Linked DNA regions of Pleomorphomonas sp. T1.2MG-36. The protein of the gene in region 2 interacts with the protein of the main gene of each other region in a pairwise test. Links are inferred from orthologs where the notes say so. Each region holds a gene or a part of one and is shown on either strand. Other genes may lie near its edges. The genes, in order: QQZ18_RS03540, QQZ18_RS11780 and QQZ18_RS14730.

Region 1 (3,152 bases), on a different replicon or contig from region 2:
GCATCTACGGTTCGTGCACAAGGTGTAAGCATGGTGGTTTCCAAGCCGGATCGCGAGGCGACGACTGCCCCGGCGTCGGAACTTTGCGTCGGCGGAATGATGGTGCCTGCACCGGTGTTTCTCGCGCCGATGGCCGGCATCACCGACCTGCCGTTCCGGCGTGTGGCGCGCCGCTATGGCGCCGGCCTGACCGTGTCCGAAATGGTGGCATCCGAAACCCTGCTCGATGGTCATCCGGAAACGACGACTCGCGCCGAGGCGGACGACGAGGGTTTGCACGTCGTGCAGCTTGCCGGTCGCGAGGCGCGCTGGATGGGCGAGGGCGCCCGGGCGGCGGAAGCCGGCGGCGCTGACATCATCGACATCAACATGGGCTGTCCGGCCAAGAAGGTCGTATCGGGCTACTCGGGTTCGGCGCTGATGCGCGATCTCGACCATGCGCTGACGCTGGTCGAGGCCGTGGTCGGCGCCGTCAGCGTTCCGGTGACGCTGAAGATGAGGCTCGGCTGGGATGATACCTGCCTCAACGCGCCGGAACTGGCGCGGCGGGCCGAGGCGGCCGGCGTCTCCATGGTCACCGTGCATGCTCGCACGCGCAACCAGTTCTACAAGGGTTCGGCCGATTGGTCGAAGGTGAGGGCGGTGCGCGAGGCCGTTTCCATCCCTTTGGTGGTCAACGGCGATATCGTTGACGCCGCGACGGCGCGCGAGGCGCTCCGCCAGTCGGGTGCCGACGCGGTGATGATCGGCCGGGGCGCCTATGGTCGTCCCTGGCTGCCGGGCCGGATCGCCGCCGCGCTGGCGTCCGGTGGCGAGGCGGAGGCGCCCGACCGGGACGAGATCCTGCGCTCGCTCCGGGCGCAATATCGGCACATGCTCGCCCATTACGGCGAGGGTCTGGGCCTCAGGATGGCCCGCAAGCACGTCGGTTGGACGTTTGAAGCGGTGCCGCGCGATGATGCGTCGGCGGCCGACATCCGCCGCCGGGCGCTGACGGCGGAAACGCCGGAGGCGGTGATGGAAGCCGTTGACGAGTGGTTCGCCGACGGCGCGAGTTTCGAGAGGGTTGCCGCATGACGACGTCTTCATCCGCACCGGGCGCGGAGGTTCCGTCGGAGCGGGATCTCGGAGTGTCGATCCTCAACGCCTTGCCGCATCCGGTGATCATGCTCGATTCCGAGGGGCGGGTCTGCTCGGCCAACGACGCGGCACAGAATTTCTTCCAGTCGAGCGCCGCCGTGCTTGGCCGGCATTCGCTCAGGCATTTCGTGCCCTTCGGCAGCCCGCTGCTGCAACTGGTCGAGCAGGTGCGCGAGCGCGGCTCCTCGGTCAACGAATACCGCGTCGACGTCGGCACGCCACGCAACGGCGGCGAGCGCGTCGTCGACATCTATGCCGCGCCGGCCTCCGACCGCCCCGGTCACGTGGTGATCATGCTGCAAGAGCGCACCATGGCCGACAAGATGGACAAGCAGCTCACCCATCGCGGGGCTGCCCGTTCGGTCACCGGCCTTGCCGCCATGCTGGCGCACGAGATCAAGAACCCGCTCTCCGGCATCCGTGGCGCGGCACAGCTGCTGGAGCAGTCGGCCGACGATGGCGACAGGGCGCTGACCCAGCTGATCACCGATGAAGCCGACCGCATCGTCAAGCTGGTCGACCGCATGGAGGTGTTCTCCGACGAGCGGCCGATCGAGCGCGAGCCGGTCAACATCCACGCCGTGCTCGAACACGTGAAGCGTCTGGCGCTCTCCGGCTTTGCTCGCGATATCCGCATCGTCGAGGAATACGATCCGTCGTTGCCGCCGGTCTACGCCAATCGCGACCAGTTGGTGCAGGTGTTCCTCAACCTCGTCAAGAACGCCGCCGAGGCGCTGACCGACACGCCGGATGCCGAGATCGCGCTGACCACGGCTTTCAGGCCGGGTGTGCGCCTGTCGGTACCCGGTACGCGCGAGCGCGTCAGTCTGCCGCTTGAGTTCTGCGTGCGCGACAACGGCCCCGGCGTTCCGGAAGAAATCCAGGGGCACATGTTCGATCCCTTCGTCACCACCAAGACCAACGGCACTGGCCTCGGCCTCGCCCTGGTCGCCAAGATCGTCGGCGACCATGGCGGTGTCATCGAATGCGAAAGCCAGCCGCGCCGCACCACCTTCCGCCTCCTCCTTCCCGCCTACGTCGACAAGACCGCGGACTGAAAGGGTCTTCTCAGATGCCTACCGGCAGCATACTCGTCGCCGACGATGACTCCGCAATCCGCACGGTGCTGAATCAGGCTCTGTCGCGAGCGGGCTATGAAGTGCGTCTCACCTCCAACGCGGCGACGCTGTGGCGCTGGGTGAGCCAGGGCGATGGCGATCTCGTCATCACCGACGTGGTCATGCCCGACGAGAACGCCTTCGACCTGCTGCCGCGCATCAAGAAGGCACGCCCCGATCTACCCGTGATCGTGATGAGCGCGCAAAACACCTTCATGACGGCGATCCGCGCCTCCGAGAAGGGCGCCTACGAGTATCTGCCCAAGCCGTTCGACCTCAAGGAACTGATCTCCATCGTCGGCCGGGCACTCGCCGAGCCCAAGGGCAAGCAGCGGCTCGAGGTTGGCGAAGATGGTTCGGAAAACATGCCGCTGGTCGGCCGCTCGCCGGCCATGCAGGAGATCTACCGCGTTCTCGCCCGTCTGATGCAGACGGACCTGACCGTGATGATCACCGGCGAGAGCGGCACCGGCAAGGAACTGGTGGCGCGGGCGCTGCACGATTACGGCAAGCGCCGCACCGGACCGTTCGTGCCCATCAACATGGCGGCCATCCCGCGCGACCTGATCGAAAGCGAGCTGTTCGGCCATGAGAAGGGCGCCTTCACCGGCGCGCAGGCTCGCTCGGCAGGGCGGTTCGAGCAGGCCGAGGGCGGCACCCTGTTCCTCGACGAGATCGGCGACATGCCGATGGACGCCCAGACGCGCCTTCTGCGCGTGCTGCAGCAGGGCGAATACACCACGGTTGGCGGCCGTACACCGATCAAGACCGACGTGCGCATCGTCGCGGCCACCAACAAGGACCTCAGGATCCTGATCAACCAGGGCCTGTTCCGCGAGGATTTGTTCTTCCGCCTCAACGTGGTGCCGATCCGCCTGCCGCCGCTTCGCGAGC
Region 2 (2,983 bases):
TCTTGTCCATGGCATCGCCCGGATGGATCTTGTTCTTGACACCATCGAGGCCGGCCATCAGCAGCGCGACGAAGCAGAGATAGGGGTTGGCGGCCGGATCCGGGAAACGGGTCTCGACGCGCTTGGCCTTCGGGTTCGTCGTGTAGGGGATGCGGCAGGACGCCGACCGGTTACGAGCCGAGTAGGCCAGCAGAACCGGAGCTTCGTAGCCCGGGACCAGACGCTTGTAGCTGTTGGTCGACGGGTTGGAGAAGGCGTTGATCGCCTTGGCGTGCTTCAGGATGCCGCCGATGTAGTAGAGGCAGGTCTCGCTGAGGTCGTTGTACTGGTTGCCGGCGAATACCGGCTTGCCGTCCTTCCAGATCGACTGGTGGACGTGCATGCCCGAACCGTTGTCGCCGAACACCGGCTTCGGCATGAACGTGGCCGTCTTGCCGTAGGCATGGGCAACCTGATGGATGGCGTACTTGTAGATCTGCAGGTGGTCGGCCATGCGGGTCAGCGTCGAGAACTTCATGCCGAGCTCATGCTGGGCAGAGGCGACTTCGTGGTGGTGCTTTTCCACGACGACGCCCATCTCGGCCATGGCCGACAGCATCTCGGAGCGCATGTCCTGCAGGCTGTCGATCGGCGGAACCGGGAAATAGCCGCCCTTGGTGCGGACGCGGTGGCCGAGGTTGCCGGATTCGTACTCAGTGTCGCCGTTGGTCGGCAGTTCGACCATGTCCAGCTTGAAGCCGGTGTTGTACGGCGTCGCCGAGAAGCGGACGTCGTCGAACACGAAGAACTCGGCTTCCGGACCGAAGAACACGGTGTCACCGATGCCGAGCGAGGCAACGTAGGCCTCGGCCTTCTTGGCGATCGAGCGGGGATCGCGGCTGTAGGACTGGCCGGAGGCGGGGTCGACGATGTCGCAGACGATGACCAGCGTGGTCTGAGCGAAGAACGGATCGATGAACGCCGTCTCCGGATCGAGGACCAGCGTCATGTCGGATTCGTTGATGGCCTTCCAGCCGGCGATCGACGAGCCGTCGAAGGCGGTGCCGTTCTCGAGCATGTCCTCATCGACGAGGCCGATGTCGAACGTCACATGCTGCCACTTGCCTTTCGGGTCCGTGAAACGCAGGTCAACAAACTTGACGTCGTTGTCCTTGATCATTTTCAAAACGTCAGCACCAGTGGTCATTTGCCCTTCCTTTCGGGTTTTCTGGTCTTGCCAGGGCACTTCCCGGCCAGGTAAGTGGCTGGTTGGAGTGCCCCAATTTCCCTGGGTTGTCCTTGCCTTGAGCCCGCTGGCCACCCTCATGGCAGCCGGTAGCCGGGCACGGCATCAGATTGCGTCGTTGCCGGATTCGCCGGTACGGATACGGATGGCATCCTCCACCGGCGACACGAAGATCTTGCCGTCGCCGATGCGACCGGTCTGGGCCGCGTTGCGGATCGCGTCGACGGCCTTGGCGACCATGTCGTCGGTCATGACGACCTCGATCTTCACCTTCGGCAGGAAGTCGACGACATATTCGGCGCCCCGATAGAGCTCGGTATGGCCCTTCTGCCGGCCGAAGCCCTTGGCTTCGGTGACGGTGATGCCCTGAAGCCCCACTTCCTGCAGCGCTTCCTTCACCTCGTCCAGCTTGAAGGGCTTAATGATAGCCTCGATTTTTTTCATCGACCCCTTGTCTCCGTTGCTCCTGGCGCCCGCGCGAGGCGATTTTTCCACCCTGCGCCGACCGAGACGCACCCTCTCAAGCATTCGACGTGCCAGTTCGGCCCCGTGCCGGTTCCTGGCGAAAAATGAGGCGATCGCCAGTGAGAAGGAGGGAAAAGTAATGGAGATTGCCCAATGAAGCGGCCTAAATCTTGTGCAAATGGGACTCTATTAGGCAAGTTGCCGCCTCGTTAGGAGAATATTGGCCGATATCGGCCAGCCGGCTGGCGCCTGTCGAGCCTCGTGGGCCGAGGGAATTGTTGCTTTCAGCCCAAGGGTGTAGACGAGGAGGGAGCCACCTACAGGCGGATCGCGCCTGTCGCCAGGGAGTGAACCGGATGCAGGGCGAACCGTTGCTTACACCGACCGAGATGGGCCGCGCCGATGCGCTGACCATCGCCGGCGGCATGCCCGGCGAACGGCTGATGGAAAATGCCGGCTATGCCGTAGCCGACGTCATCTGCGCCAGATTCAACCAGGGCACCCGGGCCATCGTGCTCTGCGGCATGGGCAACAATGGCGGCGACGGCTTCGTCATCGCCCGCGTTCTCAAGCAACGCGGCTTTGCCGTGCGCGTGGCCCTTGCCCTGCCGGAGGGGATGACGGCTCGCGATCTCAAGGGAGATGCGGCCGGCGCCGAACGGGCATGGCGCGGCGAGACGCTGCCGGCGACAGCCGATCTCTTCGAGGGTGCCAAGGTTATCGTCGATGCGCTCTATGGCGCCGGCCTCAGCCGTGACGTTTCGGGACGGGATGCCGAACTGATCGCTGCCGTCAACATGGCGCGGGCCAATGGTGCGAGCGTCTACGCCGTCGATCTTCCAAGCGGCATCGACGGCCGTACCGGCGAGGTTCGCGGTACGGCGATCCTCGCCGACGAGACGGTGACCTTCTTCCGCCGCAAGCCCGGCCATCTGCTTCTTCCTGGGCGCACGCACTGCGGCCGGGTCCGCCTTGCCCAGATCGGCATCGACCCGAGGGTGTTGGCCGAGATCGCCCCGGAGACGGTGGCCAACGGTCCAAGCCTCTGGGCGGAGTGCTGGCCGGAAGCCGCCATCGACAGTCACAAGTACAGTCGCGGCGCGGCGCTGGTGGCGTCCGGGCCGCTCACGTCCTGTGGCGCGGCTCGCCTCGCGGCAGAAGCGGCGCTTCGGGCCGGCGCCGGCATCGTCACGGTGGCAACGCCTCCGGCTGCCATGGCTACGGTTGCCGCTTGGCGCGCTGCCTTTGTCGTCAGGCCGGCCGCCGACATGTCGGAACTTGCAGGACTCCTCA
Region 3 (3,466 bases), 650 kb from region 2 along the record:
AGCACGCCCACCAGCCACGGCGCGCCGATTTCGGCCAGCGCGGTGACGACGACCAGCACCAGCAGGAAGATCGCGAGGATGTCCTCTGCCAGCGCACGCGCCGACACTTTGCCACCTTCGGCCAGCGCCCGGGCGAACAGCGGCACGAAGGCTGAGGAGAAGGCCCCCTCGGCGAACAGGCGCCGGAACAGATTGGGCAGGCGGAAGGCGACGAAGAAGGCATCGGCAATCGGGCCCGAGCCCAGCATGTTCGCCATGAACACGTCACGGACGAAGCCGAGCAGCCGTGAAGACAACGTGGCGCCGCCCACGGTCACGAAGTTTTTGACGAGGCTCATGACCGGTTGCCTTCCTCAGGCTGCCTTCTTGGGCGGATGCGGCTCTTCGCCGGCCACGGCCGCGAGGATGCGTCGGCGAATCGCTGCCTGCTTGGAGCCGGACTGGATCTTCAGCTTGGTGAGATCGGTGACGTAGAACACGTCGACAACCCGCTCGCCGAAGGTGGCGATGTGCGCCGAGGCGATGTTGAGGTTGAGGTCGCTCATCGCCGTCGTCACGTCGTAGAGAAGGCCCGGCCGGTCGAGGCAGGACACCTCGAGCACGGAAAGGTTCTCCGACAGCGCGTTGTCGAACTTGATGTCGGTCGGCACGCTGAACGCCTTGGTCGCCTTGCGTTGACCGACACGGCGGGCAACGATCTCCGGCAGTCTCTCGCGCCCTTCGAGCGCCGCCTCGATCATCTTCAGCACGCGGTCGGCGCGCCGGAACTCGTCGGCGTCGTCCGGAAACTCGCGGTTGATCAGGATGGTGTCGAGGGCGAGGCCGTCGGTGGTGGTGTAGATCTGGGCGTCGGCGATGTTGACGCCGGCCGCCGCGCAGGCGCCGGTGATGGTCGACAGAAGGCGCGGATGGTCGGGCGCCACCACCACCAGTTCGGTGATCGCCTCGAATTTCTTGGTCGAATAGGCGGTGGCGAGGCGTCGCCCCGTCCCTTCCATCGACCTCAGAAGGCGGGCGTGCATGATCTTTTCGGGCAGGTCGACGCGCAGCCAGTAAGGCGCGAAATGGCGTCGGCCATAGTCGGATAGCTCCGTCTCGCTCCAGTCGGTCAGCTCGGCGGCGAGCTCCGCCTTGGCGGCGGCGACGCGCTGGTCGCGCGACAGCTTCGAGTGGCCGCCGAGGAGATAGGGCTCGGTCTCGTAATAGAGTGTCCTGAGGAGTTGCCCCTTCCAGCCGTTCCAGACGCCCGGACCCACCGCCTTGATGTCGGCGATGGTCAGCATCAGCAGCATGCGGAGCCGTTCCACCGTTTGCACCACGGCGGCGAAGTCGCGAATGGTCTGGCGGTCGGAAAGATCGCGCGACTGGGCGATGATCGACATCACCAGGTGGTTCTCGACGAGCCAGGCGAGCTGGTCCGTCTCGGCCGGCGAGAAGCCGAAGCGCGGCCCGAGACGGCGGGCAATCTTGGCACCGGCAATCGAGTGATCCTCGACGCGCCCCTTGGCGATGTCGTGCAGGAACAGGGCGAGATAGAGCACGTTGCGGTTGGAAATGGCCGGAAACAGCTCGGTGGCGAGCGGATGGTCGCCCTGCTCCTCGCCGCGCTCGATCTGGGCGAGAAGGCCGATGGCCCGCAGCGTGTGCTCGTCGACGGTGTAATGATGATACATATTGAACTGCATCATCGCCACGACGCGGCCGAACTCGTTGATGAAGCGGCCGAGCACGCCGGTTTCGTTCATCGCCCTGAGCACCGCCTCGGCATGCCTCTTCGACGTCAGCACGTCGAGGAATATGCGGTTGGCCTCCTCATTTTCGCGCAAGTCGCTATCGATGAGGCGCAGAGAGCGGGTGATCAGCTTCAGCGCATCCGGATGAAAGTCGAGATCCTTCCGGGCGGCAACGGCGAAGATACGAAGAAGATTGACCGGATCTCGCTCGAACACGCCGTCGTCGATCACCGACAGGCGGTCGTTGTCGATGATGAACTGCGGCGTGCCCGGCAGCGACTTCTTGCGCCGCCGGAAGGTGTGGCGCAGCACCCGATCGAGCATCGGCTTGGGCTTGGCGTGCATCTCCTCGAGGGCCGCGCAGAAGATGCGCGTGAGGTCGCCCACGTCCTTGGCCACCAGGAAATAGTGTTTCATGAAGCGTTCGACGGGCTCAAGACCTGGATGGAGCTGATAGCCCAGGAGCTCGGCAATTTCGCGCTGGTTCTCGAAGCCGAGCCGGTCGTCGGCCCGGTTGGTGACGAAGTGGAGGTTGCAGCGCACCGCCCACAGGAACTCTTCGCACTTGTGGAAGCGGTTGAGCTCCTTGCGGGCGAAGATGCCCTGCTTCACAAGTTCGTCGGCCGTCGAGGCGCGATAGAAGTATTTGGCGATCCAGAACAGCGTGTGAAGGTCGCGGAGGCCGCCCTTGCCGTCCTTGACGTTCGGCTCGACGAGATAGCGCGAGGTGCCGGCGCGCCTGTGCCTTTCGTCGCGCTCGGCAAGCTTGGCCTGGATGAACTCCGGACCGGTGCCCTTGACCACCTCGTTGTCGAAGCGGCTGGTCATCTCCGAATAGAGGCTCTTGTCGCCGAGAATCCACCGGGCTTCGAGCAGCGCCGTGCGGATGGTCATGTCGGCGCGGCCGAGCTTGATGCAGTCTTCGACGCGGCGTGTCGAGTGGCCGACCTTGAAGCCGATGTCCCAGAGAAAATAAAGGATGTGTTCCAGAACCTTGTCGGCGAGCGGCTGCGACTTCGGCGGCAGCAGGAACAGGAGGTCGACGTCCGAGGAGGGGGCCAGCGTAGCGCGGCCATAGCCGCCGACGGCGATGATGGCGATCTTCTCGTCGCGCCCGCCGGGGAAGACGCGGCTCACCGTATGCTCGTAGATGACGTGGATCAGCGAATCCACCAGAGCCGAGAGGCGGCGGGCGCAGGCGACGCCATCCCGGTCGCGGCCCAGGATATCTCGGGCCGCCGCTCGTCCTTCCTGGTTCGCCCGCTTCAGCACGGCGAGCAGTTCCGGGCGTGGGTCGACACCGGCGGTTGCCGCCCGGTCGGCGATGGCCGCCATTTCCGCGCCGAGTGCCGTCTCGTCGATCAGGGTGGTGGTTTCCGGAAGCTTGGTCATCGGCGGCAATCACCTTCGGACGAGGTAGGCGCAGCAGGTCCGGGCTTGTCCGCAGCCGGCAACAAAACCGAATAGTCGGCGGAACCCGAACAATCAACCATGCGCGCGTCCGATTCCCATTCGAAGCGCCTTCAGCCGATAAACGGCCTCCAGCGCCTCGCGGGGACTGAGCTCGTCGGGCGCCAGCGCATCGATGGCGGCGAGCAGCTCCGCTTCCGCGGGATCGGGTGCCATTTCGACCGGTGCCGCCGCGGCCTGATGGCGTGCCAGCGAGAACAGCGGCAGGTCGTCGAGCATGGAGGCGGCGTTGTTTCCGCCCGATTTCTCCAGCTCGGCCAGAA

Evidence for each region.
Region 1: the proteins of QQZ18_RS11780 (region 2) and QQZ18_RS03540 interact in binary tests that used the Escherichia coli proteins (3 or more experiments, as listed by UniProt). The link is inferred for Pleomorphomonas sp. T1.2MG-36 from one-to-one orthologs.
Region 3: the proteins of QQZ18_RS11780 (region 2) and QQZ18_RS14730 interact in binary tests that used the Escherichia coli proteins (3 or more experiments, as listed by UniProt). The link is inferred for Pleomorphomonas sp. T1.2MG-36 from one-to-one orthologs.

Annotation. Positions count from the first base shown.
Region 1 is NZ_CATNLY010000001.1:754,332-757,483, reverse strand. Bases 137-3,135 are described here. They hold QQZ18_RS03540 (two-component system sensor histidine kinase NtrB), read left to right. Parts: upstream 137-1,073; coding sequence 1,074-2,198; downstream 2,199-3,135. Other genes in these bases: ntrC (nitrogen regulation protein NR(I)), read left to right, coding at 2,213-3,135; dusB (tRNA dihydrouridine synthase DusB), read left to right, coding at 137-1,077. In the rest of the region: more of dusB, read left to right, coding at 31-136; more of ntrC, read left to right, coding at 3,136-3,152.
Region 2 is NZ_CATNLY010000023.1:65,800-68,782, reverse strand. What follows is about bases 1-2,830. They hold QQZ18_RS11780 (P-II family nitrogen regulator), read right to left. Parts: upstream 1,670-2,830; coding sequence 1,331-1,669; downstream 1-1,330. Other genes in these bases: QQZ18_RS11775 (NAD(P)H-hydrate dehydratase), read left to right, coding at 2,047-2,830; glnA (type I glutamate--ammonia ligase), read right to left, coding at 1-1,186. Also shown: more of QQZ18_RS11775, read left to right, coding at 2,831-2,983. UniProt on the Escherichia coli protein: P-II indirectly controls the transcription of the glutamine synthetase gene (glnA). P-II prevents NR-II-catalyzed conversion of NR-I to NR-I-phosphate, the transcriptional activator of GlnA. When P-II is uridylylated to P-II-UMP, these events are reversed.
Region 3 is NZ_CATNLY010000023.1:714,121-717,586, reverse strand. The notes cover bases 154-3,466. They hold QQZ18_RS14730 ([protein-PII] uridylyltransferase), read right to left. Parts: upstream 3,126-3,466; coding sequence 354-3,125; downstream 154-353. Other genes in these bases: mutS (DNA mismatch repair protein MutS), read right to left, coding at 3,219-3,466; murJ (murein biosynthesis integral membrane protein MurJ), read right to left, coding at 154-338. Outside these bases: more of murJ, read right to left, coding at 1-153.